Streptosporangium sp. NBC_01755: one gene and its partner. The protein of the gene in region 1 interacts with the protein of each later gene in a pairwise test. Links are inferred from orthologs where the notes say so. Each region holds a gene or a part of one and is shown on either strand. Other genes may lie near its edges.

What was found.
Region 2: the proteins of rplA (region 1) and thrS interact in binary tests that used the Escherichia coli proteins (3 or more experiments, as listed by UniProt). The link is inferred for Streptosporangium sp. NBC_01755 from one-to-one orthologs.

Annotation. Positions count from the first base shown.
Region 1 is NZ_CP109131.1:4,431,255-4,445,789, forward strand. The notes cover bases 10,345-13,133. They hold rplA (50S ribosomal protein L1), read left to right. Parts: upstream 10,345-11,276; coding sequence 11,277-11,990; downstream 11,991-13,133. Other genes in these bases: nusG (transcription termination/antitermination protein NusG), read left to right, coding at 10,345-10,521; rplK (50S ribosomal protein L11), read left to right, coding at 10,668-11,099; OG884_RS21420 (LppX_LprAFG lipoprotein), read left to right, coding at 12,134-12,964. Outside these bases: OG884_RS21370 (ATP-binding protein), read left to right, coding at 46-2,103; OG884_RS21375 (adenosine deaminase), read right to left, coding at 2,241-3,260; OG884_RS21380 (ATP-binding protein), read left to right, coding at 3,526-5,634; OG884_RS21385 (ATP-binding protein), read left to right, coding at 5,631-7,673; OG884_RS21390 (pyridoxal phosphate-dependent aminotransferase), read right to left, coding at 7,812-9,017; preprotein translocase subunit SecE, read left to right, coding at 9,412-9,660; more of nusG, read left to right, coding at 9,733-10,344; rplJ (50S ribosomal protein L10), read left to right, coding at 13,289-13,813; rplL (50S ribosomal protein L7/L12), read left to right, coding at 13,896-14,285. UniProt on the Escherichia coli protein: One of the primary rRNA binding proteins, it binds very close to the 3'-end of the 23S rRNA. Forms part of the L1 stalk. It is often not seen in high-resolution crystal structures, but can be seen in cryo_EM and 3D reconstruction models.
Region 2 is NZ_CP109131.1:6,723,909-6,738,629, forward strand. Bases 1-2,975 are described here. They hold thrS (threonine--tRNA ligase), read left to right. Parts: upstream 1-491; coding sequence 492-2,459; downstream 2,460-2,975. Other genes in these bases: OG884_RS31085 (glycoside hydrolase family 25 protein), read left to right, coding at 1-423; OG884_RS31095 (Asp23/Gls24 family envelope stress response protein), read right to left, coding at 2,616-2,975. Outside these bases: more of OG884_RS31095, read right to left, coding at 2,976-3,239; OG884_RS31100 (HIT family protein), read left to right, coding at 3,168-3,719; OG884_RS31105 (hypothetical protein), read right to left, coding at 3,662-5,779; OG884_RS31110 (glycoside hydrolase family 10 protein), read right to left, coding at 5,989-7,575; OG884_RS31115 (elongation factor G-like protein EF-G2), read right to left, coding at 7,735-9,867; pgsA (phosphatidylinositol phosphate synthase), read left to right, coding at 10,143-10,760; OG884_RS31125 (phosphatidylinositol mannoside acyltransferase), read left to right, coding at 10,773-11,687; OG884_RS31130 (glycosyltransferase family 4 protein), read left to right, coding at 11,684-12,898; OG884_RS31135 (hypothetical protein), read left to right, coding at 12,895-13,434; OG884_RS31140 (DUF3048 domain-containing protein), read left to right, coding at 13,531-14,541; pyridoxal 5'-phosphate synthase lyase subunit PdxS, read left to right, coding at 14,690-14,721. UniProt on the Escherichia coli protein: Catalyzes the attachment of threonine to tRNA(Thr) in a two-step reaction: L-threonine is first activated by ATP to form Thr-AMP and then transferred to the acceptor end of tRNA(Thr). The rate-limiting step is amino acid activation in the presence of tRNA.

The DNA of each region.
Region 1 (14,535 bases):
TGGCAGGAGTGCGATTCCCGGTAAGTGGAGAAGGAGCGCGAACCGATGGAACAGATCCAATGGTGGCAGGGGAACCTGCCCGCGGAGCCGGACGGCTTCATCGGCCGGGAAAGCGAGGTGCGGCGGTTGCTGAAGCTGCTGGCCGACACACCGCTGACCACGGTCACCGGTGTCGGAGGCATCGGCAAGTCACGGATCGCGATGAGGGCCGCGCGCCGATGGCACGAGCACCACCCGGACGGCACGTGGCTGGTGGAGCTGTCCGGCGAGCGCAACGGCGATCTGCTCGCCCACACGGTCGCGGCGGTCCTCGGCCTCCCCGAGCGGTCCGCGCGTCCGCAGGACGAGACGCTCGTCGAGTTTCTCGCGAGCCGGAGGCTCCTGCTGCTTCTCGACGGCTGCGAGCACCTCCTGCCCGCCTGCCGCGACCTCGTCGCCCAGATCCTGGCGGCGGCGCCGGGGGTACGGATCATCGCGACCTCCCGTCGGCCGCTCGGGCTGCCACAGGAGGCGCTGCTGCCCGTCGAGCCCTTCGACGCGCCATGGCCGCAGGAGGAGGGGATGGCTACGAGCGACGCGCTCCGCCTCTTCCTCGACCGGGTCGCCCGCGTGGCACCCGGTCTGGAGATGACCGAGACCGGTATGGCGGCCGCGGCCAGGATCTGCCGGCGGCTGGACGGTGTCCCGCTCGCCGTCGAGCTGGCCGCCGGATGGCTGGGGGAGCTGCCGGTGGAGCGACTCGCCGACCACCTGGAGGGCCGGTTCGAGACCCCGCCCGACAGCCGGGCGCCGGTTCCCCGCCACCAGACCGTACGCGCCGCGATCAGGTGGAGCCACGAGCTCTGCGGCCCCGGGGAACGCCTGCTCTGGGCCAGGCTCTCGGTCTTCGCGGGAAACTTCGACATGGCCGCCGCCGAGCGGGTGTGCGGCGACGAGCACCTGGGTGACGTACCGGACCTGCTGGAAAGCCTGGTGAGGAGGTTCCTCCTGGTCCGGGTTCCCGGCGGCTACCGCCAGCCGGCCACGGTCAGGGAGTACGGCGGGGAGCGGCTCGCGCTGCTCGGGGACGAGGCCGGGCCGACGCGGCGGCACCGCCGGCACTACCTCGACCTGGCGCGCAGGGCCGAGGCCGACTGGTACGGCCCCGGGCAGGAGGAGTGGGCCGCCAGGCTCGCCTTCTCCATGACCGAGCTGCGCCTCGCCCTCGACCCCGCCTCCCCGGTGTCCATCGAGCTCGCCGGCACGCTCTGGATCCTCTGGTTCTGCCTGGGCCGGTTGAACGAGGGCCGCTACCACATGGCACGCGCGATCGACGCGGCTCCTGTCACCGACCCCCACCTGCCCAGACTTCTGTGGGCCGACGGCTGCGTGGCCATCGCCGGGGGCGAGCTGGAGCTGGGGCGTCGCAGGGCCGAGGCGGCGCTCGCCGCGGCCCTCGACTGGGGCGACTACGCGGCGGCCGGGCACGCCCAGCTCCGGCTGGCCAGCCGTTCCCTGTGCGCGGGCGCCCTCGACGAGGTCGAGCCGTGCGTCGAGCGGGTGCGCGAGTACTTCCGCAGGGCGGAGGCCGCCACGGTCAGCGAGCCCTTCGCCCTGGTGACCGCGGCGATGGCGGTCACCTGGCGCGGCGAGTTCGACAGGGCCGTCTCCGTGCTCAAGGAGGTGCAGCGGCTCTGCGACGCGCGCGGCGAGCGCTGGGCCCGCTCCTGCGGCGACTACGTCCTGTCCATCGCCCAACTGGGCCTCGGCCACCTGGCCGAGGCGGCGGAGGCGGCCCGGCAGTCGCTCGACGTCAAGTGGCGCCTGCGCGACGCCACCGGCGTGGCGCAGGCCGTCGACCAGCTCGCGGTGATCGCCGCGATCGAGGGCGACGGCTGCCGCACGGCCAGGCTCCAGGGGGCGGGAGTACGGCTGTGGGCCACCTTCGGACTGCGGGGCTTCGGCTCGGCGGGCATGTCCGAGCCGAGAACCGTCGCCGAGCGGACGGCCAGGCAACTGCTCGGTGACGAGACCTACGACGCGATCTTCGCCGAAGGCTACGAGGCCGACCCGGACGCGGCGGTCGCCTACGCCCTCCGTGGATCCCGGCCCCACACGGCCTGACCTACCTGCCCCGGGGCGGAGGCGAGGTCGAGGCCCGCCCTCGCGCGGCCGGTCCCACCCTCATCTGGCAGCGCGGGCGGGTCGGCCTGCGGCTGGAGGGGGCCGGGGACATCGGCCGAGCCCTGGAGATCGCGCGCTCAGTCCGCTGAGGCCAGCCAGTCGTCGATCTCCTGGAGGACCTTCTTGCGCACCGCCTCCGGCGCCGCCGACGCCCGTACCGACTGGCGGGCCAGTTCGGCCAGTTCCGGGTCGGAGAAGCCGTACACCTGCCTGGCGAGCTCGTACTGGGGCAGCAGCCTGGCGCCGAACAGCAGCGGGTCGTCGGCGCCCAGCGCAATCGGCACCCCCGCCTCGAACAGGCGCCGCAGCGGCACGTCCTCGGCCCGCTCGGCCACCCCGAGGCCGACGTTGGAGGTCGGGCAGACCTCGCAGGTGATCTGCCGGGCGGCGAGGCGCTCCATGAGCCGCGGCGACTCGGCCGCCCGTACCCCGTGCCCGACCCGGTCGGCCTCCAGCACATCGACGCACTCGGCCACGCTGGCCGCGCCCAGCAGTTCCCCGCCGTGCGGCACGGCCAGCAGTCCCGCCCGCTTGGCCAGCCGGAAGGCTCCGTCGAAGTCGCGGGCCCGGCCGCGCCGCTCGTCGTTGGAGAGCCCGAACCCGACCACACCCTGGTCCATGTAGTGCGTGGCGAGGCGGGCGAGCGTCTTGGCGTCGAGGGGGTGGCGGGTACGGTTGGCGGCCACCACGACCGCGATCCCTATTCCCGCGTGCTCCGCGGCCCTGCGCGTCGCGTCGAGCATCAACTCCATGGCCGAGGTGAGCCCGCCGAACCTCGACGCGTACCCGGACGGGTCGATCTGGATCTCCAGCCAGGCCGACCCCTCGGCCGCCTCGTCCTCGGCCGCCTCGCGCAGCAGCCGGTAGACGTCGCTTTCCCGCTGCAGGACGGAGCGCGCGATGTCGTACAGCCGCTGGAAGCGGAACCAGCCCCGCTCGTCCGTCGCGCGCAGCCGGGGTGGCCAGTCCTCCTCAAGCGCGTCGGGAAGGTGCAGACCGTGTTCGTGGGCGAGCTCGACGAGGGTCGAGTGCCGCATGGAACCGGTGAAGTGCAGGTGCAGGTGCGCCTTGGGCAGTTCGCTGAGGGGACGTGGCATTTCAATATGGTGCCGTACCTCCGACGGCCCCGGCGTTTTTTGGTGTCGACCTGACGGTCGGCCCGCGTGGCGGAGAGGACTAAAGGGGACCTATACGACAAAAGGCGACGAGGAGGTTATTCCGGGACGAGTATGGTCGGTTTCCGGAAGTGCCCGCCCATGTCGTATCCCCCGTTATATCGAGGAAATCTAGGAAACGGGCTTTCAACGGACCATGTCTCCGTGCGACGGTGGACGCACACGTTGTCAGGACGCTGGGGCTGCCATGAAAGCGGACGTCTTCGTCGTCGGCAGGGAGACCGAACTCGCCGACGTCTCCGCACTGCTCGAAAGGGTGCGGCACGTCACGCTGACCGGTCCCGCCGGAGTCGGGAAGACCTGCGTCGCCCTGCGGCTGGCCCGTACCCTCGAACCCCGGTTCCCGGACGGTGTCCACATCGTGGAGCTGTCGGAGGCGCCCACCGACCTCGACTCCCTGGCCGAGACGTTCGCCGACGCGATCGGCGTCCGCCGGAGGCCGGACGTTCCCGCGCTGCGGGCACTGGTCGACGAGCTCGTCACGCGCCGGATCCTGCTCGTCCTCGACACCTGTGACCGCGTCGTCGGCGTCACCGGCATCCTGGTCGGCCTGCTGTTGCGCTCGGCCGAGGGACTACGTGTCCTGGCCACCAGCAGGCAGCGGCTGGGCCTGCCCGGCGAGCACCTCTACCCGGTCGGCGGCCTGCCCGACACCGACGCCGTCAGCCTGATCACCACCCTCACCGGTGACATGATCGGCGGCCCCGACGCGGCCGAGCTCTGCGGGCGCCTCGACAACCTGCCGCTGGCGATCCGGCTCGCCGTGGCCGGAGGCGGCCCCGGTGCCCTCGACGGGCTCGTCACCTTCGACGGCCGCCCGCTCTCCACGGCCGGGCTCGCCGCCTTCGACGGCCGCGTGGCCTCACCCGACGAGCTCACAGCCGCCTTCGAGGGCGCTTCGATGCTCACGGCAGGTCGCGAGACCCACGGCGAAGGGCCCGACGCGGAACCGCACCGGCTCCCCTCCGCTCCCCGGCGGCACACTTCCATGCGCGTCGCCCTCGGCTGGAGCCACGAACTCTGCACCCCGCCGGAGCGCCTCCTGTGGGCGCGGGCCTCGGTCTTCGCCGGCACCTTCGACATCGAAGCCGCGGAGGAGGTCTGCGCCGGCGGCGCCCTGGCCGCCAAGGACATCCTCGACGGGCTGCTGGGGCTGCTCGACAAGTCCGTCCTCGTCCGCGAGGAAGGGGAGAGCGGGGTCCGCTACCGCCTGCTCAACACGGTCCGCGAGTTCGGCCTGGCCTGGCTCGACCGGCTCGGCGAGACCGAGGAGATCCAGCGCCGCCACCGTGATCACTTCCTCGCCCTGTCCGCCCGCGCCGAGATGAGCTGGCAGGGCCGCCAGCTGGAGTGGTACCACAGGCTGGTCCTCGAATGCGGCAACATGCGCGGCGCCATCGAATACTGCTACTCCCGGCCGAGCGAGTACCGCCGGGGTCTCGACCTGGTCGGCAACCTGTGGTTCCTGTGGGCGTGCTGCGGCATGCAGGCACCCGGCGACGACCTCCTCCAGCGCGGCCTCGACCTCGACCGCACAGTCAGTCCCGAGAGGGTCAAGGCGCTCTGGGTGCACGCCTGGGTCTCGATCCAGCGCGGTGACCTCGAACGCGCCGAGCGCATCCTCAGCGAGTGCGCGGCCGAGGACGCCAACGGCTTCGCCACGGCCTACGTCAGCCAGTTCCAGGCGCACCTGGCCGTCGTCAGGGGCGATGTGGGCGAGGCCCTGCGGCTCATCAGGCACGCCCGGGTGCGCCACCGCTCCACCGGCAACGTCTTCCCCGGCTTCCTGCCCACCTACACGGTGGTCGCCACCGCGATGATGCTCGCCGGCCACCACGACCAGGCCGTGTCCATCCTGCGAGAGGGGCGTGAGCTCTGCGAGTCCTGCGGCGACTACTGGACCCTCATCCGCCTCGACCTCCTCCTGGGCCAGGCCGAACACCTCCTCGGCAACACCGTCTCCGCCGCGGAGTCCGCCCGCGGCTCCCTGCGCGGAGGCCGCCTGTTCGGCGACACGATCTCGCTGATGGAGGCGCTGGAGGTGTTCGTCGTGATCGCCGAGTCATCCGCCGACGACACCTTCGCCGCCACCATGTTCGGGGCCTCCCGCGCAGCCTGGAAGAGTGCCGGGGTCCCGCCCAGCCGCTCACCCATGATCGCGAGCCTGCTCCGCACGTCCGAGCTGAGGCTGCGCGGGCGCCTGGGCAGGGCGGAGTTCGACCGGTTGGAGGAGCAAGGAGGTTCGATCAGCCTGCGCGATGCCGTGGAACACGCACTCCAGGGGAACCTCTCTTGACGCCGCGCGGCAACCTGCCGGTCGCGATGAACAGCTTCTTCGGACGCGCCGCCGAGCTCGACGAGATCACGAAACTCCTCACCGGAACGCGCCTGCTCACCCTGCACGGCGCCGGGGGCGTCGGCAAGACGCGCCTCGCCCTGCAGGCGGCGCGGCGCGTCCGCGACGACTACCCCGACGGCGTCTGGGTGGCCGAACTCTCCGCGGAGACGGACGGCGACCTGCTCGCCGGCAGCGTCGCCGGGATGTTCGGCCTGCACGCGCGGGCCGGACGCCCGGTCCTGGACTCCCTCGTCGAGTTCCTCGCCGACCGGCGGCTCCTGCTCGTCCTCGACACCTGCGAGCACCTCGTCGGCCCCTGCGCCGCCATGGTCACGGCCATCCTGGCCGGCGCGCCCGACGTCTGGATCATCGTGACCAGCCGCCAGGAGCTCTGCCTGCCGCGCGAGGTCGTCATGGTCGTCGAGCCCTTCCCCGTTCCCCCGCCCGAGGCACCCGACCTCGCGGGGTACGACGTGATGAGCCTCTTCCTGGACCGCGCGACGGCCGTCGCCCCCGGGCTGCGCACGGACGAGCGGGCCATGATGGCCGTCGCCAGGCTCTGCCGGAGGCTCGACGGCGTCCCGCTCGCCATCGAGATGGCGGCCAGTCACGCGCGGGGCCTGTCGGCGATCCAGCTCGCCGACCAGCTCGAAGACCGCTTCAAGCTGCCGGCCGACGGCGGGGGACTCCTCGTCCGCCACCACACGCTGCGCACCGCGGCCGGCTGGAGCCACGAGCTCTGCACCCCCGCGGAACGCCTGCTCTGGGCCCGCCTGTCGGTCTTCGCGGGCACCTTCGACGAGGAGTCGGCACGCGGCGTCTGCGAGGACGAGCGCCTGCCCGACGTGGCCGGCGTGCTCGCCGTACTCGTGGCCAAGTCCGTCGTCGCCCGCGTGGATGATCGATACCGCCTGTTCGACACCGTCAGGGACTACGGGCGCGACTGGCTCGACAAGCTGGGCGAGGGCGCCCTGATGAGGCGCCGCCACCGTGACCACTACCTGGCCACCGCCCGCCGCATGGACGCCCAGTGGTGCGGCCCTCGCCAGCTCGAATGGGCACGCTGGGCGCGCGGGGAACTGCCCAACATCCGCGCGGCACTCGACCGCTGCCTCGCGGGCGGCGACCACCGCACCGCCCTGGAACTGGCCGGATCCCTGTGGGTTCTCTGGTGTCACCTGGGCCTCGTCCGAGAGGGCCGCCACTACCTCGACCGCGCGCTGGCCGCCGTCCCCGCCCCGGACCGAGCCAGGTCCAGACCGCTCTGGGTCGCCGCCCACCTCGCGCTCCTCCAGGGCGACATACCCCTGGCGCGCGAGCGGGCCACGGAAAGCGTCCAGAGCGCCCGGCGGCACGGCGACGGCGACAGCGAGGCCCACGCCCACCTTCGCCTCGCCGGGGCCTGCCTGCTCACCGGCGACCTGGAGGGCGCGCGGACGTACGCGCTGCGCGGAGCAGCCGGGTTACGGCAGACCGAGCCCGGCTCGTCAGGCCTGTTCTCCGTCCCCCTCCTCCTGGCCATGGCCGCCACCTTCGGCGGTGACTTCGACAAGGCGGTGGAGATCCTGTGCGAGACGCGCCGTCACTGCGAGGCGCGTGGAGAACTCTCCCAGCGGGCCCTGGGCGACTACATCGGCTCCCTGGCCCTCCTGGGCCGGGGGGAGGTCGCGGAGGCCTCAGACGCGGCCAGGGCGGCGCTGGAGGTCAAGTGGCGGCTGCGGGACGTGGTCGGCGGCGTGCTCGTCATCGACCAGCTCGCCCGGATCGCCGCCGCCGCCGGTGACGGCTCCCGTGCCGCCTGGCTCCTCGGCGCCGCGCAGCGCATCTGGATCACCTTCGGGCTGCCCGGTCTCGGGGCCGACACCATGACCGGACTCCGCGAGGCCGCCGCGACCCGCGCCGAGGCCCTGATCGGAGAGACCGCCTACGCGCGGGCCTTCGCGGAGGGGACGGCCTCCCACTTCGAGGCCGCGGTGACCTACGCCCTGCGCGACTGAGCCGCACTCATCCGGCGAGCAGGGAGGCCGCACGCCTCCGGCGAGTACGAAGGCCGCACGCCCGCCGCCCCGCCGGTCGAGGCCCGGCCCCGGCGGGGCGGCGGCGCATCACCCGTCTCCCGCCTCGGGCGGAGACGCTCAGCGGGCCTGGCCGAGGAACTTGACGATGCGGCTCACACCCTCGACCAGGTCGTCGTCGCCGAGCGCGTAGGACAGGCGGAAGTAACCCGGGGTGCCGAACGCCTCACCGGGGACGACCGCCACCTCGGCCTCCTCCAGGATGAGCTCGGCCAGCTCGGCGGAGGTCGCCGGACGGCGGCCGTCGAAGTCCTTGCCCAGCAGCTCCTTGACCGACGGGTAGGCGTAGAAGGCTCCCTTCGGCTCGGGGCAGAACACGCCCGGAATCTCGTTGAGCATCCGGAGCATGGTCTGGCGGCGGCGGTCGAAGGCCTCACGCATCTGGGCCACGGCCGACAGGTCGCCGCTGACGGCGGCCAGCGCGGCGATCTGGGCGACGTTGGAGACGTTGGAGGTGGCGTGCGACTGCAGGTTGGTCGCGGCCTTGACGACGTCCTTGGGGCCGATCAGCCAGCCCACCCGCCAGCCGGTCATCGCGTAGGTCTTGGCGACGCCGTTGAGGACCACGACCTTGTCGCCCAGCTCGGGGACCACGGTGGCGATGCTCGCGAACGTCGCGTCGCCGTAGGTCAGGTGCTCGTAGATCTCGTCCGTGACGACCCACAGGTCGTGCTCGACGGCCCAGCGGCCGATCTGGGCGACCTGCTCGGGGGAGTATACCGCGCCGGTCGGGTTGGACGGGGAGACGAACAGCAGGACCTTGGTCCGGTCGGTGCGCGCCGCCTCCAGCTGCTCCACGCTCGCCAGGTAGCCGGTGGTCTCATCGGTCACCACGTCGACCTGGACGCCGCCGGCCAGCTTGATCGCCTCGGGGTAGGTGGTCCAGTAGGGGGCGACGACCAGCACCTCGTCACCCGGGTCGAGCAGCGTGGCGAACGCCTCGTAGACGGCCTGCTTGCCGCCGTTGGTGACCAGGACCTGGGCCGCGTCGACCCGGTAGCCGGAATCGCGGAGCGTCTTGTCGGCGATGGCCTGCTTCAGCTCGGGAAGGCCGCCGGCCGGCGTGTACTTGTGGAACCTGGGGTTCCGGCACGCCTCGACGGCGGCCTCGACGATGTAGCCGGGGGTGGCGAAGTCCGGCTCGCCGGCGCCGAAGCCGATGACCGGGCGGCCTGCCGCCTTCATCGCCTTGGCCTTGGCGTCCACGGCGAGCGTGGCGGACTCGGAGATCGCGGAGATGCGGGTTGAGATGCGAGGACGGGTCATACCTCCATGGTTACAGACCTGTGCCGCTGTTCCCGCCGGGTATCCATCATGCGGACGGCCCCTCCCGGAGGTCGCACGCGCGCGTGGAGGAATTCGCTGAGCTGGGCGATCATCCTCCGGTTCGACGTGGTGAGCAATCACACGTAGACTCCGGCATGTTCTTTCCGCCGCATGCGTGAACCGGCGGTCAAGACCGTGAGCCGCGGACAAACTTCGGTCCAACCGATGTATGGTGGTTCATGTCTTAGGGCACTAGCGCAATTGGTAGCGCACCGGTCTCCAAAACCGGCGGTTGGGGGTTCGAGTCCCTCGTGCCCTGCGAGGAGCGGTCCGCGCATCTGGCGTCTAGCGCGCCGCTGATATGCGTTGGACTCGATGGATTCAGGTGAGGACTGTGGCGATCGACACGCGCGGCGAAACCGCAGACAAGCCGAGCGGTGAGAAGAAGGCGAAGCGCACTTCTCCCGCCCTTTTCTATCGGCAGGTTGTCGCCGAGTTGCGTAAGGTCATCTGGCCTACGCGCAAAGACCTCATTTCGTACACCATCATCGTCCTGGTCTTCGTTCTGATCATGGTCGGGATCGTGTCGGCTTTGGACGCGCTGTTCACCGAGGGCGTGCTGAGAATCTTCGGCGGAGCCTGAGCCGCGGTCTCCGGCGGGCGGGCCGCCCTAGGGACGAGTCCATCAGCCATCGACGAAAAGAGAAAGAGCACCGTGTCCGAGTCTGCACAGTCGGCCGGCGAGCCCCGCGAAGAGCGCGAGGAGGAGCTGGAGAAGGCCGTGGACGTCACCGAGGATTCGCTTGACGAGTCCGCCGGGCAGGATGTCGACGCCGAAACCGACGCCGACGCCGAAACCGAGGCCGAGCAGGCCCCGACCGGCGCCGTCGACGAAGACGGTGACGTCCTTCCCGACGTCGACCCGGTCGAGGAGTTCAAGCGGCACCTGCGGGGTCTGTACGGCGAGTGGTACGTCATCCACTCCTACGCCGGCTACGAGAACCGCGTGAAGTCCAACATCGAGACCCGCACGCAGTCCCTCAACATGGAGGACTACATCTTCCAGGTCGAGGTGCCCACCCACCACGTGACCGAGATCAAGAGCGGCAAGCGCCAGCTGGTCAAGGAGCGGGTGCTGCCCGGTTATGTGCTGGTCCGGATGGAGCTCACCGACGAGTCCTGGTCCGCGGTGCGTAACACGCCCGGCGTGACCGGCTTTGTCGGCCTTTCTAACAAGCCGAGCCCGCTGAGCCTCGAAGAGGTCGCCAAGCTGCTCGCGCCGGAGCCGTCGGAAGAGGTCAAGAAGTCGACCGCGAAGGCCTCCGCCGCGACCGTCGACTTCGAGATCGGTGAGTCCGTCACCGTCATGGACGGCCCGTTCGCCACGCTGCCCGCCACGGTCAGCGAGATCAGCGCCGAGTCGCAGAAGCTCAAGGTGCTCGTGTCGATCTTCGGTCGCGAGACCCCGGTCGAGCTCTCGTTCAACCAGGTCTCGAAGATCTAGGCCGGTCGCGTAGACTTCGTCAGTCTGCCCCGCGGTCGCGGGGATGTTCCGTCCATCACGCCGGTCAAGTGCAGTTGCCGTGGTGGGCCCCGTGGTCACGGGGTTTTCAGGAACACCGTTCAGAGAAGAAGGACCCGGAGAGAAGCATGCCTCCTAAGAAGAAATTCGCCGCGCTGGTCAAGGTTCAGCTCCCCGCCGGCCAGGCCACGCCCGCGCCGCCGGTCGGTACCGCCCTCGGTCCGCACGGCGTCAACATCATGGACTTCGTGAAGCAGTACAACGCTGCCACCGAGGCTCAGCGCGGCAACATCATCCCCGTTGAGATCACCATCTACGAGGACCGCAGCTTCACCTTCGTCACGAAGACGCCTCCGGCGCCCGAGCTGATCAAGAAGGCCGCCGGTGTCGCGAAGGGTTCGGCCGTCCCGCAGAAGGACAAGGTCGGCAAGCTCACCAAGGAGCAGCTGCGCCAGATCGCCGAGACCAAGATGCAGGACCTCAACGCCAACGACATCGAGGCGGCCGAGAAGATCATCGCCGGCACCGCCCGGTCGATGGGTATCACGATCGCCGACTAGTCACACCCGCCGTACGGACCCGGCGGCGATCTCACGGCGGTGAACCGCATCCGCGAGATCGAACAGGGGCCGGCGGCGAACGCGATCTCGATCGCGTCAGACCACCAAACGTTGAAGTAAGTGGAGGGGCCGGCGCAGGCCCGTACCACGGACACTCGGATCCACAGGAGTGAGCAAGTGAAGCGCAGCAAGGGATTCCGCGCCGCAGCGGCGCAGGTCGACCGCGAGACCCTGTACAGCCCGGCCCAGGCGGCCAAGCTGGCCAAGGAGACCAACGTCGCCAAGTTCGACGCCACCGTCGAGGTGGCTCTGCGGCTGGGTGTCGACCCCCGCAAGGCCGACCAGATGGTCCGCGGCACCGTCAACCTCCCGCACGGCACCGGCAAGACCGCCCGGGTCCTGGTCTTCGCGACCGGTGACCGTGCCGAGGAGGCCCGCGCCGCGGGTGCCGACATCGTCGGTGCCGACGAGCTGATCGACGAGGTCGCCAAGGGCCGCCTCGACTTCGACGCCGTCGTCGCCACCCCGGACCTCATGGGCAAGGTCGGTCGCCTGGGCCGCGTGCTCGGCCCGCGTGGCCTGATGCCGAACCCCAAGACCGGCACCGTGACCCCGGCCGTCGGCAAAGCCGTCACCGACATCAAGGGCGGCAAGATCGAGTTCCGTGTCGACCGGCACGCGAACCTGCACTTCATCATCGGCAAGGTGTCCTTCGGCGAGCGCCAGCTCATCGAGAACTACGCCGCCGCCCTCGAAGAGGTGATCCGTCTCAAGCCGTCCGCGGCCAAGGGACGCTACGTCAAGAAGGTCGTCTTCTCCACGTCCATGGGCCCCGGCATCCAGGTCGACCCCAACCAGACGCGGGCGCTGACCGCCGAGCTCGACGCCTGATAGCAGACGTTTTTCGCGGAGGGCCTCAACCGAATGGCCATTCGGTTGAGGCCCTTCTTCGTTCTTCCGAAGGAAGCGCCCGGCTTTTCCGACGCGTAGTGTCGTAGTCAGGATCATCGGGGGAACGAAAGGATGAAGACGAAATGCGCCGATTGGCTCCGGCAGTGGCACTGGGAGCGGCCGCGCTCGTCGCGGTCGCGGGATGCGGTGCACAGGGCACCGGCTCCCTCGGAAACGTCAAACTCGCCGCGGCCGACGCGGTGCAGCAGAGCGCGCAGAAGGCCGAGGAGGTCACCTCCTACTCCGCGGACCTGGTTCTCGACGCGAGTGGCGGCGAGAAGGGCGCGAGCAAGATCCAGGGCAGCATGCTCTACCAGAGCAAGCCCCAGCTGGCGACGGACATCAAGCTCGACACGGTCACCTTCGGCGGCCAGAACGTGCCCGGCGGGGCGCGGGCCATCCTGTCGGGTGAGACGGTCTATGTGAAGTCCGAGCTTCTGGGCAGGTTCGCCGGCGTCACCAAGCCATGGGTCAAGGTGTCGCTCAGCGAGCTCGACACCAAGGGGCAGGCCGGGGTCAGGGAGTTCATGGACCAGGCCCGGCAGTTCGACCTGGCCGGCACCGTCAAGCTGCTGACCGCCTCGAAGGACGTCAAGGCGGTCGGCACCGAGACGGTCGGCGGGGTCGACACGACCCACTACAGCGGCACCTTCCCGGTGGCCGAGGCCGCACAGCTGCTCGACCCGGCCAAGCGCGAGAACCTCCAGGAGGAGTTCTCACGGGTCAAGAACGTGAAGTTCGACCTCTGGGCCGACGCCCAGAGTCTGCCCCGCAAGGTCACGCTCGGTGGTTCCGAGCGGGATGTGACGTTCAACCTGACGGCGTTCTTCAAGGGCTTCAACGAGCCCGTCGAGATCACCGCGCCGCCCGCCGACCAGGTGGGCGACCTGCCCGAGCAGCGCGGCGGAAACTGAGGTTTCCCCGAGATCCGCACCCCCCGCCCGCACGGGCGGGGGGTGCGAGCCTTTTTCTCACCGGCGGGGGCGACGGGACCGGTTTCCGGGTCTGATTTGGCATTCGCGGGCGGTAGGCCGTACGCTATCAACGCCGAAGACCGCCGGTCGTCGTCAGGTCGCATGGCCTGATGACCTAAGGATCCACGTCAGTGGACGGCCCGCGTAGGTGTGATGTGAGTTTTCATCTGGATTAACCTCCTCATGTGAGCCCCGTGCGCCTGCGCCGGGGCTTGTCTGTTTTTCATGGGCCTTTACCCCGGCGGCACATCTGGAAGGAGGCCCATGGCGAAGGCAGAAAAGGCAACGGCTGTCGCTGAGCTGAAGAGCAGCTTCGACGGCTCCAATGCTGCCGTTCTGACCGAATACCGCGGTCTCACCGTCGCCCAGCTCAAGCAGCTGCGCGTTTCTCTCGGTGAGAATGCGAAGTTCGCCGTGGTGAAGAACACGCTGACCAAGATCGCGGCCACTGAGGCCGGGTTCAACCAGCTCAACGACCTGCTCGCGGGTCCGTCGGCGATCGCGTTCGTCAACGGCGACGTGGTCGAGGCTGCCAAGAGTCTGCGTGACTTCGCCAAGGCCAATCCCCTCCTGGTCATCAAGGGCGGTGTCGTCGACGGCAGGTCGATGACGCCGGACGAGATCACCAAGCTTGCCGACCTCGAGTCGCGTGAGGTTCTCCTCGCGAAGCTGGCCGGTGCCATGAAGGCGAAGCAGGGCCACGCGGCCGCCGTCTTCAACGCGCTGCCCACCAACATGGCTCAGCTGGCCGAGGCACTGCGCGCCAAGCGCGAAGGCGCCGGCGAGTAGGTCCGCGCAGGCGGTCACAGGGGATTAACGCAACCGCGGTCCCAACTTTCCTTAGTAGTCAGATCCGTATGGAGGAACCATCATGGCGAAGCTCAGCACCGACGAGCTGCTCGACGCTTTCAAGGAGATGACTCTCCTTGAGCTGTCCGACTTCGTGAAGCTCTTCGAGGAGACCTTCGACGTCAAGGCCGCCGCCCCGGTCGCCGTCGCCGCCGCTGCCGCCCCCGGTGCGGCCGCTGCCGAAGAGGTCGAGGAGCAGGACGAGTTCGACGTCGTCCTCGAGGCCGCCGGCGAAAAGAAGATCCAGGTCATCAAGGAGATCCGCGCCCTGACGAGCCTGGGCCTCAAGGAGGCCAAGGACCTCGTTGACGGCGCTCCCAAGTCCGTCTTCGACGGCAAGGTCAACAAGGAGCAGGCCGAGAAGGCCAAGGCCGCCCTTGAGGGTGCCGGCGCGAAGGTCACCGTCAAGTAGTTCGTCTTACCGGAAAGAGCGGGTCCACCTGGTGCCGGTGGCCCGCTCTTTTTGTGTGCCCTCTGTTGGATGCGATGTCTTATAAGCGTGGCACAACGATCGAAGGAAGCCGGCGGGCGGGTAGCGGGCGCCCTGTCGCCCACCGCGCGGGACGGAGCTCTGGGGGAAATGGCCCGGGGCAGGTGCGCGAAGGCCGTTATGCGGATCTGTGCGGCGGGTTATGATCCGGCGATCGGGGAGCATACCGTCC
Region 2 (14,721 bases), 2.3 Mb from region 1 along the record:
GCCCGCCCCGCAGGCGACCCCGAGGTGCAGGCGGTGCACTTCTTGAAGATCGTGCAGCGGGCCGGAGGGCTGCGCAGGGGCGATCTGCTCGCCCTCGACCTGGAGACCAACGACCACCTGCCCGCCGCCAGGGTGGCGCGGTTCGCCCGCAGCTGGTGCCAGGCGGTCATCGCGCTGGCCGGGGTGAAGCCGGTGATCTACACGTTCCAGGCGTTCGCGCAGAACGGCAACTGCGCCGGGCTGGATGCCTACCCGCTGTGGATCGCCGCGCCCGACCAGCCCCGGGGCAGGCCGCAGGTGCCCAGGCCGTGGCAGAGGTGGACCATCCACCAGCACTCGCAGAAGCCGCTGGATCGCAACGTCTTCCGCGGCACCAGGGCCGAGCTGACCTCGCTGGGCTACCGCCGGAGCCGCGACGCCTGAGAAATCGCGTCGCCGACACCGGTAGCATCGATTTCGGACCATCCATCGACGTCTCCCAGGGAGCAACCGTGTCGGCCGTGCCAGAAATTCGTATCACCCTCGCCGGAGCCGCGCGTGTGGTGGCGAAAGGCACGACGTACGGGGAGGTGCTGGAGGCGGACGGCCGCTCCGTGGTCGCCGCCCGCGCGGGCGGCGAACTGAAGGACCTCGCGGCCCCGGTGGCCGAGGGCGACGTGATCGAGCCGGTCCCGGCGGCCGGCCCCGACGGGCGTGCCATCGTCCGCCACTCCACCGCGCACGTCATGGCCCAGGCCGTCCAGGAGATCTTCCCCGAGGCCAGGCTGGGCATCGGCCCGCCGGTCGAGAACGGTTTCTACTATGACTTCGACGTCAAGAACCCGTTCACCCCCGACGACCTCAAGCGCATCGAGAAGCGGATGCGCGAGATCGTCAAGCAGGGGCAGCTCTTCTCCCGCAGGCCAGTCTCCGACGACCAGGCGGCCGAGGAACTCGCCGCCGAGCCGTACAAGCTGGAGCTGATCGGTCTCAAGGGCGGGGCCGCCGACGAGGAGAGCGTCGAGGTGGGCGGTGCGGAGCTGACCATCTACGACAACCTCGACCCCAAGACCGGCGAGCTGTGCTGGAAGGACCTGTGCCGCGGTCCCCACGTGCCGACCACCCGGTCCATCCCGGCGTTCAAGCTGATGCGCACCGGCGGCGCCTACTGGCGGGGCAGCGAGAAGAACCCGCAGCTCCAGCGGATCTACGGCACCGCCTGGGAGTCGCGCGAGAAGCAGGACGAATACCTCGACCGCCTGGCGGAGGCCGAGAAGCGCGACCACCGCAAGCTGGGCGCCGAGCTCGACCTGTTCTCCTTCCCCGACGAGCTGGGCTCCGGCCTGCCGGTCTTCCATCCCAAGGGCGGCGTGATCCGCCGCGTCATGGAGGACTACTCGCGCAAGCGGCACGAGGAGGCGGGCTACTCCTTCGTCAACACCCCGCACATCACCAAGAGCAAGCTCTACGAGATCTCCGGCCACCTCGACTGGTACAAGGACGGGATGTTCCCGGCCATGGAGCTGGAGGGGGCGGAGTACTACCTCAAGCCGATGAACTGCCCGATGCACAACCTGATCTTCAGGTCCCGCGGGCGTTCCTACCGGGAGCTGCCGCTGCGGCTGTTCGAGTTCGGCACGGTCTACCGCTACGAGAAGTCCGGCGTCATCCACGGTCTGACCCGGGTGCGCGGCATGACGCAGGACGACGCGCACATCTACTGCACTCACGAGCAGATGCGCGACGAGCTCAAGTCGCTGCTGCGCTTCGTGCTCGACCTGCTCCGCGACTACGGGCTCGACGACTTCTACCTGGAGCTGTCGACCAAGGACCCGGAGAAGTTCGTCGGCTCCGACGAGGTGTGGGAGGAGGCGACCGAGACGCTGCGCGAGGTCGCCGAGTCCGAGAAGCTGGAGCTCGTCCTCGACCCCGGCGGCGCCGCCTTCTACGGTCCGAAGATCTCCGTGCAGACCCGCGACGCCATCGGCCGCACCTGGCAGATGTCGACCATCCAGCTGGACTTCAACCTGCCCGAGCTCTTCGAGCTCGAGTACCAGGCCGCCGACGGCACCCGCCAGCGTCCCGTCAAGATCCACCGGGCGCTGTTCGGCTCGATCGAGCGCTTCTTCGGCGTCCTGGTCGAGCACTACGCGGGCGCGTTCCCCCCCTGGCTCGCCCCGGTTCAGGTGGTCGGCATCCCGATCTCCGAGGCACACGTGCCCTATCTTCAGGACGTCGCCAAGAAGGCACGCGAGCGGGGTATCAGGATCGAGGTCGACGCCTCCGACGACCGGATGCAGAAGAAGATCCGCAACGCGCAGAAGTCCAAGGTGCCCTTCATGCTGCTGGCGGGCGACGACGACATCGCCAACGGTGCCGTCTCCTTCCGCTTCCGCAACGGTGAGCAGAAGAACGGGGTCCCGGTCGACGAGGCGATCGCCGAGATCGTCGACGTGATCGAGCGCCGCCTCCAGGTCTGAATCCCCTCCAGGGCGTCCAGGTCTGAATCCCATCCAGAGTGTCCGGGGCCGGCTCCTCGCGGGGAGCCGGCCCCGCTCCTTTACGGGGTCCGGCCCTGTGGGGGAGCGCGGCGGGTGGCCTGAGTCGCCTCGCCGCGTCCGGAGGTCTTCGTGTTCCTACTCGTGTCTCGCGGGCTCGGCGGGTGCCTCAGGCCGGGTCTCGCCCGGCATGCGGACGTCCTCCACGTCGACGTTGACCTCGACGACCCGCATGCCGAGCATCCGGCTGATGGTCCGGGCCACGTTGGTCTTCACCTCGTTGGCCACGTCCATCACCACGTGCCCGTACTCCGCCACGATCGACACGTCCACCGCGGCCGTACGGTCCTGCACGTGGGCGCTGACGCCCCGGGGGCCGCGCCTGGCACCGGTGCCGGCCCGTTCACGCACCGGCTCCACCGCGCGGGGCGCGTCGCCTCCCAGTTCGGCGACGCCCGTGACCTCAAGGGTGGCTCGGTCGGCTCCTCGACGGAGACGTCGATCATGGGTACTCCTCGGCTGTCGGTGGTCATGCTGGGGGGATTCTGCCGGAAATTTGCGGCATTCGTCCGTTAATACGGTGAGACAGGGGTCGGAATCCCGTCCAGCCGCCGGATCCCGGCCGGTTCCGGTGCCCCGGCGGGGGAGGTGCCAGACCGAAGGGATCGGCTTGGCAATATGCTGGCGACCATGAGCAACGAGCCGGAGGCGCAGTACGGAGCGGGAACACCGGACGCGTTCCAGAGACTCTGGACTCCTCACCGGATGGCCTACATCAAGGGGGCCAGCAAACCGACGGGTTCGGGGCCCGAGGACGGCTGCCCGTTCTGCGAGATCCCCCGGATGAGCGACGAGGACGGCCTGATCGTCGCCCGAGGTGACGCGGTCTTCGCGCTGCTCAACCTTTACCCGTACACCTCCGGCCACCTAATGGTCTGCCCCTACCGTCACGTGCCGGACTACGCGGACCTGGACGAGGCCGAGACCACCGAGCTCGCCGACTTCACCAAACGGGCACTGGTCGCCCTGCGCAAGGCCGGCGGCGCGCAGGGTTTCAACGTGGGCATGAACCTGGGCGGTGTGGCGGGCGCCGGAATCGCCGCCCACCTTCACCAGCACGTGGTGCCCCGCTGGGGCGGCGACACCAACTTCATGCCCGTCGTCGGCCAGACCAGGGTGCTTCCTCAGTTGCTGCGTGACACCAGGGAACTGCTCGCCGGCTCCTGGCCCGCCTCGTCGTAGCGTGAGGCTCCGCCGCCCAGGGTCCTGATGCCCGCCGACAGCGTCAGCGGCACGGCGAGCGCCAGCGCCATGGAGAGCACCGCGGCGCCCGAGTCGTTGACCAGCATGCCGACCACCCCGCTGACCAGGGTGCCGATCAGCCCGGCCCGCAGCGCGGGGGAGTGGGCGAACGCGGCGGGCAGCACTCCGGCGGTCGCCTGCTCCGGCCGTAGCAGCGCGTAGACGAGGAACGCCGTCGCAGCGATCACGACCGGCATCAGGTTGGGGCTGAGCAGGGTGCCCAGCATCGCGCCGAGCTTGCGGCCGATCACCTCGGTGGCCTCGCCGGTGAACACCTGGCCGACGAAGCGCCCCAGATGCGTCTGGAAACCCGGCGGGCGCAGGTAGTCGAGGTAGGCGATGCCCATCACGGTGACACCGCCCGCCACGCAGAACGCGCCCAGTTTGACGATCGAGACCCGCCTGCCCGCGATCAGCAACGCGGTCACCGCGATGCCCGGCACGAACGCGATCACGCCGCCGAAGTCGCTGCCCACGCCCGGCCAGCCGCCCAGGATCATCGCGAAGCCGCCCAGCACCGCCACGGCGGTGACCGCCGCACCCGTGTGGCCTCCTCGCATCAGCCGGTGCGCGATCGCGGCGGCCAGCAGCAGCACCGAGGTGGCGAAGAGCGCGAAGGGGATGTTACCCAGGCCGTAGTAGCGGGCCCCGACCACGGCGCTGTAGCCCATCACGCTGTTGAGCTGCAGGTTCGTCCCGGTCAGCAGGTCGCCCGCGAGTACCGCCGCGGTCACCCCCGCCACCACCGTCAGCGGTCCGAGCGGCGCCCGGCGCCATGGCCCCGCCAGTGCCGTCGCCGCCAGCAGCAGCGCGCATCCGGCGATCCCGCCGACCAGCGCGAGCACCGGCGTCTGCGCGCCCTGCCAGGGGGTGAGGTTCACCAGGTACGTCGAGGTGGGCAGCGAGGCCAGTGCCACCGCGGCCACGCGCACGTGCCGTAGTGCCCGCCTGCGGCGCAGCAGCAGGAATGCCGTCAGGTAGAAGGCGACCTGCAGCACGGCGACCGAGGTGAAGAAGATCCCGCCCACGTTCCTGATCGTCTGCCCGGCCACGTCGGCCTTCATCAGCTCGGCCCGCGCGGCCTCGGTGGTGCCGGTGCGCCTCTCGCTCGCCTTCCAGGGGACCCCGACCACGCTCGGCGGCACCTCGACGCCGGTCAGGGAGAGCATCGTCGCGGTGACGTCCGGCAGGATCGTGATGTCGTCGCGGTGGGTGGAGGCCGCTCCCAGGAAGCGGCCGGAGGCGTTTTCACCGCGCATCATGGCGACCCGCAGGTGTGGATTGCCGCCGTGGTCGGACAGCCCCGCCAGCAGCACGCTCGCGTCCTTGGGCAGCACGCTCAGCACCGCTCCGGCCTTGGCGTCGGCCAGGCGCAGCGCCGCCGCCCGCTGCTGCGGGGTGAGCCGCTCCTCGGCCCCGGGCAGCCGTCCACCGGTGATGTAGGGCCTGACCAGGTCGTCGACGTCGACGGCGATTACGCGGCACCTGGTGAGCACGCCCGAGCGGATCTGCGCGGCGGAGGGAGCGTACAGGTCGACCCTGCCCGATCTGTCGGCCAGTGCCAGCGCGGCCCCGGGGCCGATCGCCAGCGTGCACTCCCCGGCGGCGTGCACGGCCTCGCCGAGGGCACCGGCGTTGCGCTGCCCGGCGACGTCGCGCAGGTATCCGTAGCCGGAGATGACCGCGCCCCTTCTGTCGGCCTCGGGCAGCGGGGGGAGCCCGCAACCGTAGCCGACCGCGGACCTCACCCCGGCCGAGACCGTCAGCCACCCGTCATAGGGACAGGTCACCCGGCCCACCGCGCGGACCGACAGTGAGCCGATCGCGCTCTGCCCGGCCAGCCGCCACAGATTCGGGGTGCCGCCGGGACTGAGATCGCTCCACTGCAGGCCGGGAATGCCGATCAGCACCACCCGTCCGTCCACCTGTGTGGCGGACTGCGCGACACTCGGCCACAGCAAGCCCAGGACCAGCGCAAACGCGAAAAGCGTCCGCTTCACCGACGACCTCCCCTTTAGCTTCTGCCAGGTGCCTCGCACCGTAGGGGAAGATCGTGTCACGGGTCCAGCGGATCCGGGGGCCGACGGAGGGTACGGCGAGCCTCGCGGGTCGCGCGGGGGGCTCACCGCCTCGCCTCGCCTCGCCCGTCCCGCGGCCCGCCGACGCCCTCGCGGCCGCGTGTCCGAGAGGGCGTAGGCGTGGCTCGAGGTCAGCTCCCGGCGGGCGCGCTCTCGTTCTGCAGGCGGTCCAGGGCGGTGACCAGGTAGGTGCCGCCGCCCGTCGCGGTGAAGGTCTGGCGGTCGCCGTCCACCGCGGGCACGACCGCGACCAGGTTTCTGGCGTCGGCGGTGGCGCACTCACCGGGCTTGCCGGAGGCGATCCGGTAGACCGCGTACGAGCGGGCCTCCGGGGAACTCTTCCAGCTGAGCGAGGTGCCCTGGAGCCGCACGTCGGCGGGCTTGGCCGGGGCCTGCCCGCCGCGGTCCTTCATCAGCGGCAGCAGCGCCGGGCGCGAGTAGTTGCTCTTGACGATGCGGTCCAGCACACCCAGGGGGTTGGTGGACAGCTGCTTGGCGCTGAAGTAGACGTCGCCCAGGACCTGCTTGTGCTTGCGGTTCCGGGTGAGATGGGAGGGCAGCTCGCCGGGATTGGTCCATGCGGGGGTGTCGGTGGCGCCGACCCGGTACAGGGCCTGGCCGATGTAGAGGTGCACGTCGGTGCCCTTGACCTCGTTCGCCCACCAGGGCATCAGCACGTCGTAGTCGGCGACCTTGAAACCGCGTGGCCAGTACAGCTGCGGCATGACGTAGTCGACGGTGCCCTTGCGGATCCAGTGGCGGGCGTCTGCGTAGATGGAGTCGTACGCCGACATGCCGCCGGTGGCCGAGCCGGTGGAATCCTCGGACTTGTTGCGCCAGATCCCAAACGGGCTGACGCCGAACTTCACGCTGTTCCTGACCTCGTGCACCGCCTTGTCGACCTGTGCGATCAGCTTGTTGACGTTGGCGCGGCGCCAGTCGGCGAGCTTGGCGCCCTTGCCGTACTTGGCGAAGGCGGCGTCGTCGGCGAACTTCGCGTTCCCGGAGGGGTAGGGGTAGAAGTAGTCGTCGAAGTGGACCCCGTCGACGTCGTAGCGGGTCACCACGTCCTTGACGACCTTGGTGACGTGGTCGCGGACCGCGGGCAGGCCGGGGTTGTAGTAGGCCAGATCACCATGCCTGACGATCCAGTCGGGGTGGACCCGGGCGGGGTGGTTCGCGGGCAGCCTGGACAGATCGCCGTCGGCGGAGGCGCGGTAGGGGTTGAACCACGCGTGGAACTCCAGGCCGCGGCGGTGGGCCTCGGCGACGAGGAAGGACAGCGGGTCCCAGCCGGGGTCCTTGCCCGCGGTTCCGGTCAGATACTGCGACCACGGCTCAAGGTCCGACCTGTACAGCGCGTCGGAGGCCGGGCGGATCTGGACGAACACCGCGTTGAACCGCCGCTTGACCGCATTGTCGAGGATCTTGACGTACTCCGCCTGCTGCCGGGCGGCGGACAGGCCGGGCCGCGAGGGCCAGTCGATGTTCTTGACCGTGGCGATCCACACCCCGCGCAGCTGTCGCTTGGGATATCTCACATCCACCGGGCAGCGCGCCGAGGTGGAGGTCGTCGCGCCCGCCGTTTCGGCCGAGACCGCCGAGCTCTTGGCGGCCTTGGGCCGGGCGGGCGCGGTGTCGGGGCCGAAGGTGTACGCGGCACCCGTGGTCAGAACGGCGAGGGCGGCAGCGGCCAGAAGAGGGCGTCCGTTTCGCATGGTTCCCAAGTCTGGCACCTGGACCGGTGTGCTCCGACCGAAAAAAAGAAATCACTTCGTGATGACTTTGTTACGCAAGTGTGTACTGGGAGGCGTGTGCCCGATGGGGTGCGTCGCACCCGATGGCGACGTGCCACGGGCACACGCCTCATCGCCCTGTCAGCCGGTGACTTTCTCCACCAGGTGTGACGGGAGCGGCTCGTAGCGGAGGAAGACCCGCTGGAACGTCCCCGTGCCGTGTGACATGGATCTCAGATCGATCGAGTATCGGGTGATCTCCAGTTCGGGCACCTCGGCCCTGACCAGGGTACGTCCCACCCCCACCGGCTCCGTGCCGAGCACGCGGCCCCTGCGCGAGGACAGGTCGGACATCACCGCGCCCACATGGTCGTCGGAGACCAGCACGGACACCTCGTCGACAGGTTCGAGCAGCAGGATGGGCACCTTGGCCGCGGCCTCCTTCAGCGCGAGCGCCCCGGCGATCTGGAAGGCCATGTCGGAGGAGTCGACCGAGTGGGCCTTGCCGTCGTACAGCGTCACCCGCATGTCCACCATGGGGTAGCCGGCGAGGACCCCGCGCTGCATCTGGGTGCGTACGCCCTTCTCCACCGAGGGGATGAACTGGCGCGGCACCACGCCACCGACGATCTTGTCCACGAACTCGAAGCCGCCGCCGGACGGCAGGGGCTCGACCTCCAGGTGGCAGACGGCGAACTGGCCGTGGCCGCCGGTCTGCTTGACGTTGCGGCCCAGGGCCTGGCAGCTGCCGCCGAAGGTCTCCCTGAGCGGCACCCGCAACTCGATCTTCTCCACCTCCACGCCGTGCCGCCTGCTCAGCCGATCCAGCAGCACGTCGGTGTGGGCCTCGCCCATGCACCACAGCACGAGCTGGCAGGTCTCGGGGTTGTTCTCCAACCGGAGCGTGGGGTCCTCGGCGACCAGCCGCTGCAGCGCCTGGCCCAGCTTGTCGTCATCGGCCTTGGACCTGGGCTGGATCGCCACGGGCAGCAGCGGCTCCGGCATCGTCCAGGCCGTCATCAGCAGCGGGTTCTCCCGGTCCGACAGGGTGTCGCCGGTCTCCGCGCGCGACAGCTTGGCCACCGCCGCGATGTCCCCGGCCACGCACTTGGCGGTCGTCCGCTGGAGCTTGCCCAGCGGTGAGGAGAGCGCTCCGATGCGCTCGTCCACGTCGTGGTCCTCGTGCCCGCGGTCGGCGAGACCGTGCCCCGAGACGTGCACCGTCATGTCGGGGCGCAGCGTGCCGGAGAAGACCCGCACCAGGCTGATCCTGCCCACATACGGATCACTGGTCGTCTTGACGATCTCCGCGACCAGCGGCCCGTCGGGGTCACAGGTGATGCCGGCGACGGGCCGGCCGTCGATCGAGGTGATCTCCGGCATCGGGTGCTCGGGTGGCGAGGGGAAACCCTGGGTGATGAGTTCCAGGACCTCCAGCGCGCCCACGCCGGTCCCCGCGGCCAGCACCGGGTAGAAGCCGCCGCGCGCGACGGCCTTCTCCAGGTCCCCGATGAGGGCCTTGGTGTCGATCTCCTCGCCGGAGAGGTAACGGTCCATCAGGGACTCGTCCTCGCTCTCCTGGATGACGCCCTCGATCAGGGCGCCGCGGTGGGTCTCGATCTGGTCGGCGTAGGCCGGGCCGGGGGAGTTCTCCGTCCTGGTGCCGGTCGCGTAGTTGTAGAACTTCTGGCTCATCAGCCCGATCAGGCCGTTCACCCTGCCGTTGGTCACCACCGGCAGGTACAGCGGTGAGACGCCGTCGCCGAAGGCCTCCTGGCAGGCGGCGAGGACTTCCTCGAAGTCCGCCCGCTGGTGGTCGATCTTGGTGATCACGACCGCGCGGGGCATCCCGACGACCGCGCACTCCTCCCAGAGCATCCTGGTCAGGCCGTCCACGCCCTCGGCGGCCGAGACGACGAACAGCGCCGCGTCGGCTGCGCGCAACCCGGCGCGCAGGTCGCCGACGAAGTCGGCGTAGCCGGGCGTGTCCAGCAGGTTGATCTTGATGTCATTGTGGATCACAGGGGCCACGGTGAGGTTCACCGAGCGCTGCTGGCGCATCTCGACCTCGTCGAAGTCGCTGACCGTGGTGCCGTCCTCGACCCTGCCGGGCCGCTGGACGGTCCTGGTCGCGGCCAGCAGCGCCTCCACGAGCGTTGTCTTCCCGGCGCCGGAATGGCCGACCAGCACGACGTTTCTTATCTTGTCCGGCTGATCGGCCGTGGGTGCCCTCCCCGCGGCTCCCGCTGTTCCGCCGGTTGCTCTCTCCGCCACATCGCCTCCCGCGTCGTTGCCGAAGGGGCGCGGCCTGGCGGGGCCACACCCCCGGGATCCGCTGCCGCGTCCACACACCGCATGGACGCGGTGTGTTCACCAAATACCCATGTGGCGAATATCACAAGAGGGGTGGAGCGATCCTCTTGCGAGACGGAAGTCTGATCGCTAGACGCCCGAGCCGCCTCCGGTGCCCCCTCGCCGCGCCGAGAACGCCTTGCCGCACGGCTCGTCGATGCGCGCCCGCAGACCGGGTGGCCTACGATCGGAGCGCGATGCTGAAACTTCTGCGCCCCGCCGTCACACGAGTCTTGACCCCGCTGGGCAGGGCACTCACCCGCCACGGGATCAGCCCCAACGCGGTCACCGCGGTGGGCACGCTCGGCACCGTCGCCGCCGCGCTGTTCTTCTACCCCCGGGGCCAGCTGTTCGCGGGCACGGTGGTGATCACTTTCTTCGTGCTGGCCGACCTCCTCGACGGGGTCATGGCCAGGATGACGGGCCCGGGAAGCACCTGGGGCGCCTTCCTCGACTCCACGCTCGACAGGGTCGGCGACGCGGGGATCTTCTCCGGGCTGGTGTTCTGGTTCATCGTGAGCGACCAGTGGACACTGGCGGGGGTCGCGCTGTTCTGCCTCGTCGCCGGAGCGGTGGTGTCCTACGTCAAGGCCAGGGCGGAGGCGCTGGGCATGACATGCGACGTCGGTCTCGCCGAGCGACCGGAGCGCCTGGTGGTGGGCCTGGTCTCGGCCGGCCTCAGCGGCCTCGGCGTGCCGTACATCCTGGCCGTGGGGCTCTGGCTGCTCGCGGTGGCCAGCGCGGTCACGGTCGGCCAGCGCCTGCTGCACGTGCGCCGGCAGGCCGTCTCCGCCTCGCCCCGGACCCTCCGCTGATCGGAAAGATCGATGACAGACAAGCCCTCCTCCCAGGACCGTCTCGTCGCGGCCGCGTTCGGCGCAGGATGGACGATCGTGCCCCGGCTGCCCGAGCGGCTCACCGCCTGGGCCTTCCGCGCCGCCGCCGACCGGCTGTGGAAGCGCCGAGGGAGGTCGGTGCTCAGGCTGGAGGCCAACCTCGCCAGGGTCAAGGGCACCTCGCCGGGCGACCCGGTGATCCGGGAGCTCAGCCGCGACGGCATGCGCTCCTACTTCCGCTACTTCCACGAGGTGTTCCGGCTGCCCTCGATCCCCATCGCCGAGATCGTCTCCCGCATGCACGTGGTCGGGGCGGAGCCCGTCTACGACAACCTCGCCGCGGGGCGCGGCGTGGTCCTCGCCCTGCCGCACATGGGCAACTGGGACCAGGCGGGTGCCTGGTTCGCCGGGACGGGACACCCCTTCACCACGGTCGCGGAAAGACTCAAACCCGAGTCGCTGTTCAACCGCTACACCGCCTTCCGTGAGGGGCTGGGCATGGAGGTGCTGCCGCTCACCGGCGGTGACGGCCACACCTTCGGCACCCTGGCGCAGCGCCTGCGCGCCGGACTCCCGGTCGCCCTGCCCGCCGAGCGCGACCTGACCGCGAACGGTGTCGAGGTGCAGTTCTTCGGCTCGTCCACGCGGATGCCCGCCGGCCCCGGCCTGCTGGCCGTGCACACCGGGGCCGCCCTCATCCCGGCGATCCCCTACTTCGAGGGGACCGGCTGGGGCCTGCAGTTCCACGAGGAGATCGTGATCCCGGCCGAGGGCACCAGGAAGGAGAAGGTGGCCGTCGTCATGCAGAGCCTCGCGAACGTCTTCGAGAAGGGCATCACCGAGCACCCCGAGGACTGGCACATGCTCCAGCGCCTCTGGCTGGAGGACCTGGAGCCCCGGCAATGAGGATCGGCATCGTCTGTCCCTACACATGGGACGTGCCGGGCGGCGTTCAGGTGCACATCCGTGACCTCGCGGAGGCGCTCATGGAGGAGGGCCACCACGTCTCGGTGATCGCCCCTGCCGCGGACAACGCCCCGCTGCCCCCGTACGTGACCTCGGCGGGCCGCGCGATTCCGGTGCCCTTCAACGGGTCGGTGGCCAGGTTGTCGTTCGGGTTCCTGTCGGCGAACCGGGTGCGCCGCTGGGTGCGCGAGGGCGGTTTCGACGTGCTGCACGTGCACGAGCCGGCCATCCCCTCGCTGGGACTGCTCGCCTGCTGGGTGGCCAGGGGGCCGATCGTGGCCACCTTCCACGCCTCGTACGGTAACTCCCGTTCCTTCTCGGTCACGGCCTCTGTGCTCATGAGCGCGCTGGAGAAGATCACCGGCCGGATCGCCGTGTCCGACGCGGCCAGGAAGACCCTGGTCGAGTTCATGGGCGGGGACGCCGTGCTCATCCCCAACGGGGTGACGGTCGGCCGCTACGCCGAGGGCGAGCCGTTGCCCGGCTGGGACGAGGGCGAGGTGATCGGCTTTCTCGGCAGGATGGACGAGCCGCGCAAGGGCCTGCCGGTGTTGCTGGAGGCGTTCGTCCTGCTGGCCGCCGAGCGGCCGGCGCTGAGACTGCTCCTGGCCGGGCCCGGTGACGCCGCCGAGGTGCTGGAGCGCGTCCCGGCCGCCTTCCACGACCGGATCGGCCTGCTCGGCATGGTCAGCGAGGAGGACAAGGTGCGTGCTTACCACACGGTCGACGTCTTCTGCGCGCCCAACCTGGGGGGTGAGAGCTTCGGCATCGTGCTGACCGAGGCGATGTCGGCCGGTGCGGCGATCCTGGCGAGCGACATCCCGGCCTTCCGCAAGGTGCTCGACGACGGCCAGGCGGGAGCACTGTTCGAGACGGGCAACGCCACCTCGCTCGCCCGCCGGGCCGCCGAGCTGCTCGACGATCCCGCGCGCCGGGCCAAGCTGTCGGAGGAGGCCCGCGACGCCGTGCGGAAGTACGACTGGTCGACGGTCGCCCGCGACGTCCTGCGGGTCTACGAGACGGTGGCGAGCACGGCCGGGGTCGAGGAGGACGCTGACGGCACTGACGGTACTGACGGCGCTGGGGGCGCTGGGGGCGCTGGGGGTACGGTGGCGAGCACGACCGCCACCGAGGGGGACGAGACGCTGTGACGACCACGCTGATCCTGGTGGTGGGCGCGATCGTGGTGCTCTGCGCCGTCTACATCTCCTGGCGGGCGGGCAGGCTCGACCGGCTGCACATCCGGCTGGAGCTGGCCCGCGAGTCCCTGGACGCCGCCCTGGTGCGGCGGACCGCCGTCAGCCTGGAGTTGGCCGCCTCCCGGCTGCTGGACCCGGCGACGAGCCTGGTGCTGGCCGCGGCCGCCCACGAGGCCCGCACGGCCGGCCCCGAGGAGCGCGAGCACGCCGAGAGCGACCTGTCTCGCACCCTGCGAGCCGTCGTCGACCAGGAGCGCTTCCGCGACCGGCTGGCCGACACTCCGGCGGGTGCCGACCTGCTGGAGGAGCTGGGGGCCGCGGTGGCCAAGGTCCTCTACTCCCGGCGTTTCTACAACAACGCGGTGGGCGTGACCCGCGCGGCACAGCGCCGCCGGCTGGCCCGCACGCTGCGGCTGGCCGGGCACACCGAGTATCCGGGCTTCTTCGAGATCGACGATGCGCCGCCGAAGGCCCTGGCCGCCGAATAAGCCACACATGACTGGAGTATCTGACAAGTCAGACACCGGTAGGCTCATGGCGGTTCGTGGCCAAGAGGCTGAGTGGCTGACTTGAGGAGATGAGTCGTGCGGGTGTCTCGGATGATCGCCGTCGGGCTGGCGGGAGTCGCGGTCCTCGTGCCGACCGCGGCCTGTTCCTCCGACAAGCCCACGCCGGCGGGCAACCCCGCGGCCGGCGAGCCGAGTGCGGCCCCGACCCCCACACCGGAGCCGACGCATCCCTTCACCGGCCTGCCGGGCGCGGCCCGCAGGCCGGTGATCGCGGCGAAGATCGAGAACACCTCGGCGGGCAAGCCGCAGCTCGGCCTCAAAAGCGCGGACATCGTCTACATCGAGCAGGTCGAGGCGGGTCTGACCCGCCTGATGGCGATCTTCTCCTCCAAGATCCCGGCCAAGATCGGCCCGGTCCGCAGCGCCCGCGTCTCCGACCTGCACATCGTCCCGCAGTTCGGCAAGCCCGCCTTCGCCTACTCGGGCGCGCAGACGAAGATGCTCCCCCTCATCGCCGCGGCGCCGCTGTTCGACGTCTCCGACAGCCGGGTACCGGGCGCCTACTTCCGTCAGCCCGGACGCTTCGCCCCCTACAACCTGTTCGCCAACACCCGGCGGCTGCTGACCGAGGCGCCCAAGGCGAGCAGGGCCAAGGAGATCGGATTCACCTTCGGCGACGCTCCCGAGGGCGGCGTGCCGCGGAAGGCGTACAGCGTGAAGTACCCGGCGGCACGCTTCACCTTCACCTGGTCACAGGCGGCGGGCAAATGGCTGATCTGGCAGGACGGCAAGAGGGACATGGCGGCCGAGGGCGGTCAGCTCGGCGCTCCCACGATCGTCGTGCAGTACACCAAGACGGAGCGCTCGGAGTTTCACGACAAGAACCAGAGCTACACGCCGCTGGTGCACAGCACGGGCAAGGGCAGGGCGGTCGTGCTCCGCGACGGGCAGGCCTTCAAGGCCCGCTGGTCGCGGGCCACGGAGAAGGACGGCACCGTCTTCACCACGGAGGCGGGTGAGCCGATGAACTTCGCCCCCGGTCAGGTCTGGATCGCGCTGGCCTCCGCCAAACCCGTCATTCCCTGACGCGCAAGTCCTACATCATGTCCAAGAAGATCAGCTAAGAGCGACAAGACGGCGTGTAGGGGGCATCCTGCCCAGCGCCTACGATGGAGACGTAGTGGCCGTCCGTCACGGGCGGCCCGTGATCCGCAGCCGTCGTGAGGTAGAGACCGTGTCCAGCAGCACGCCCGAAGTCAGCGATAC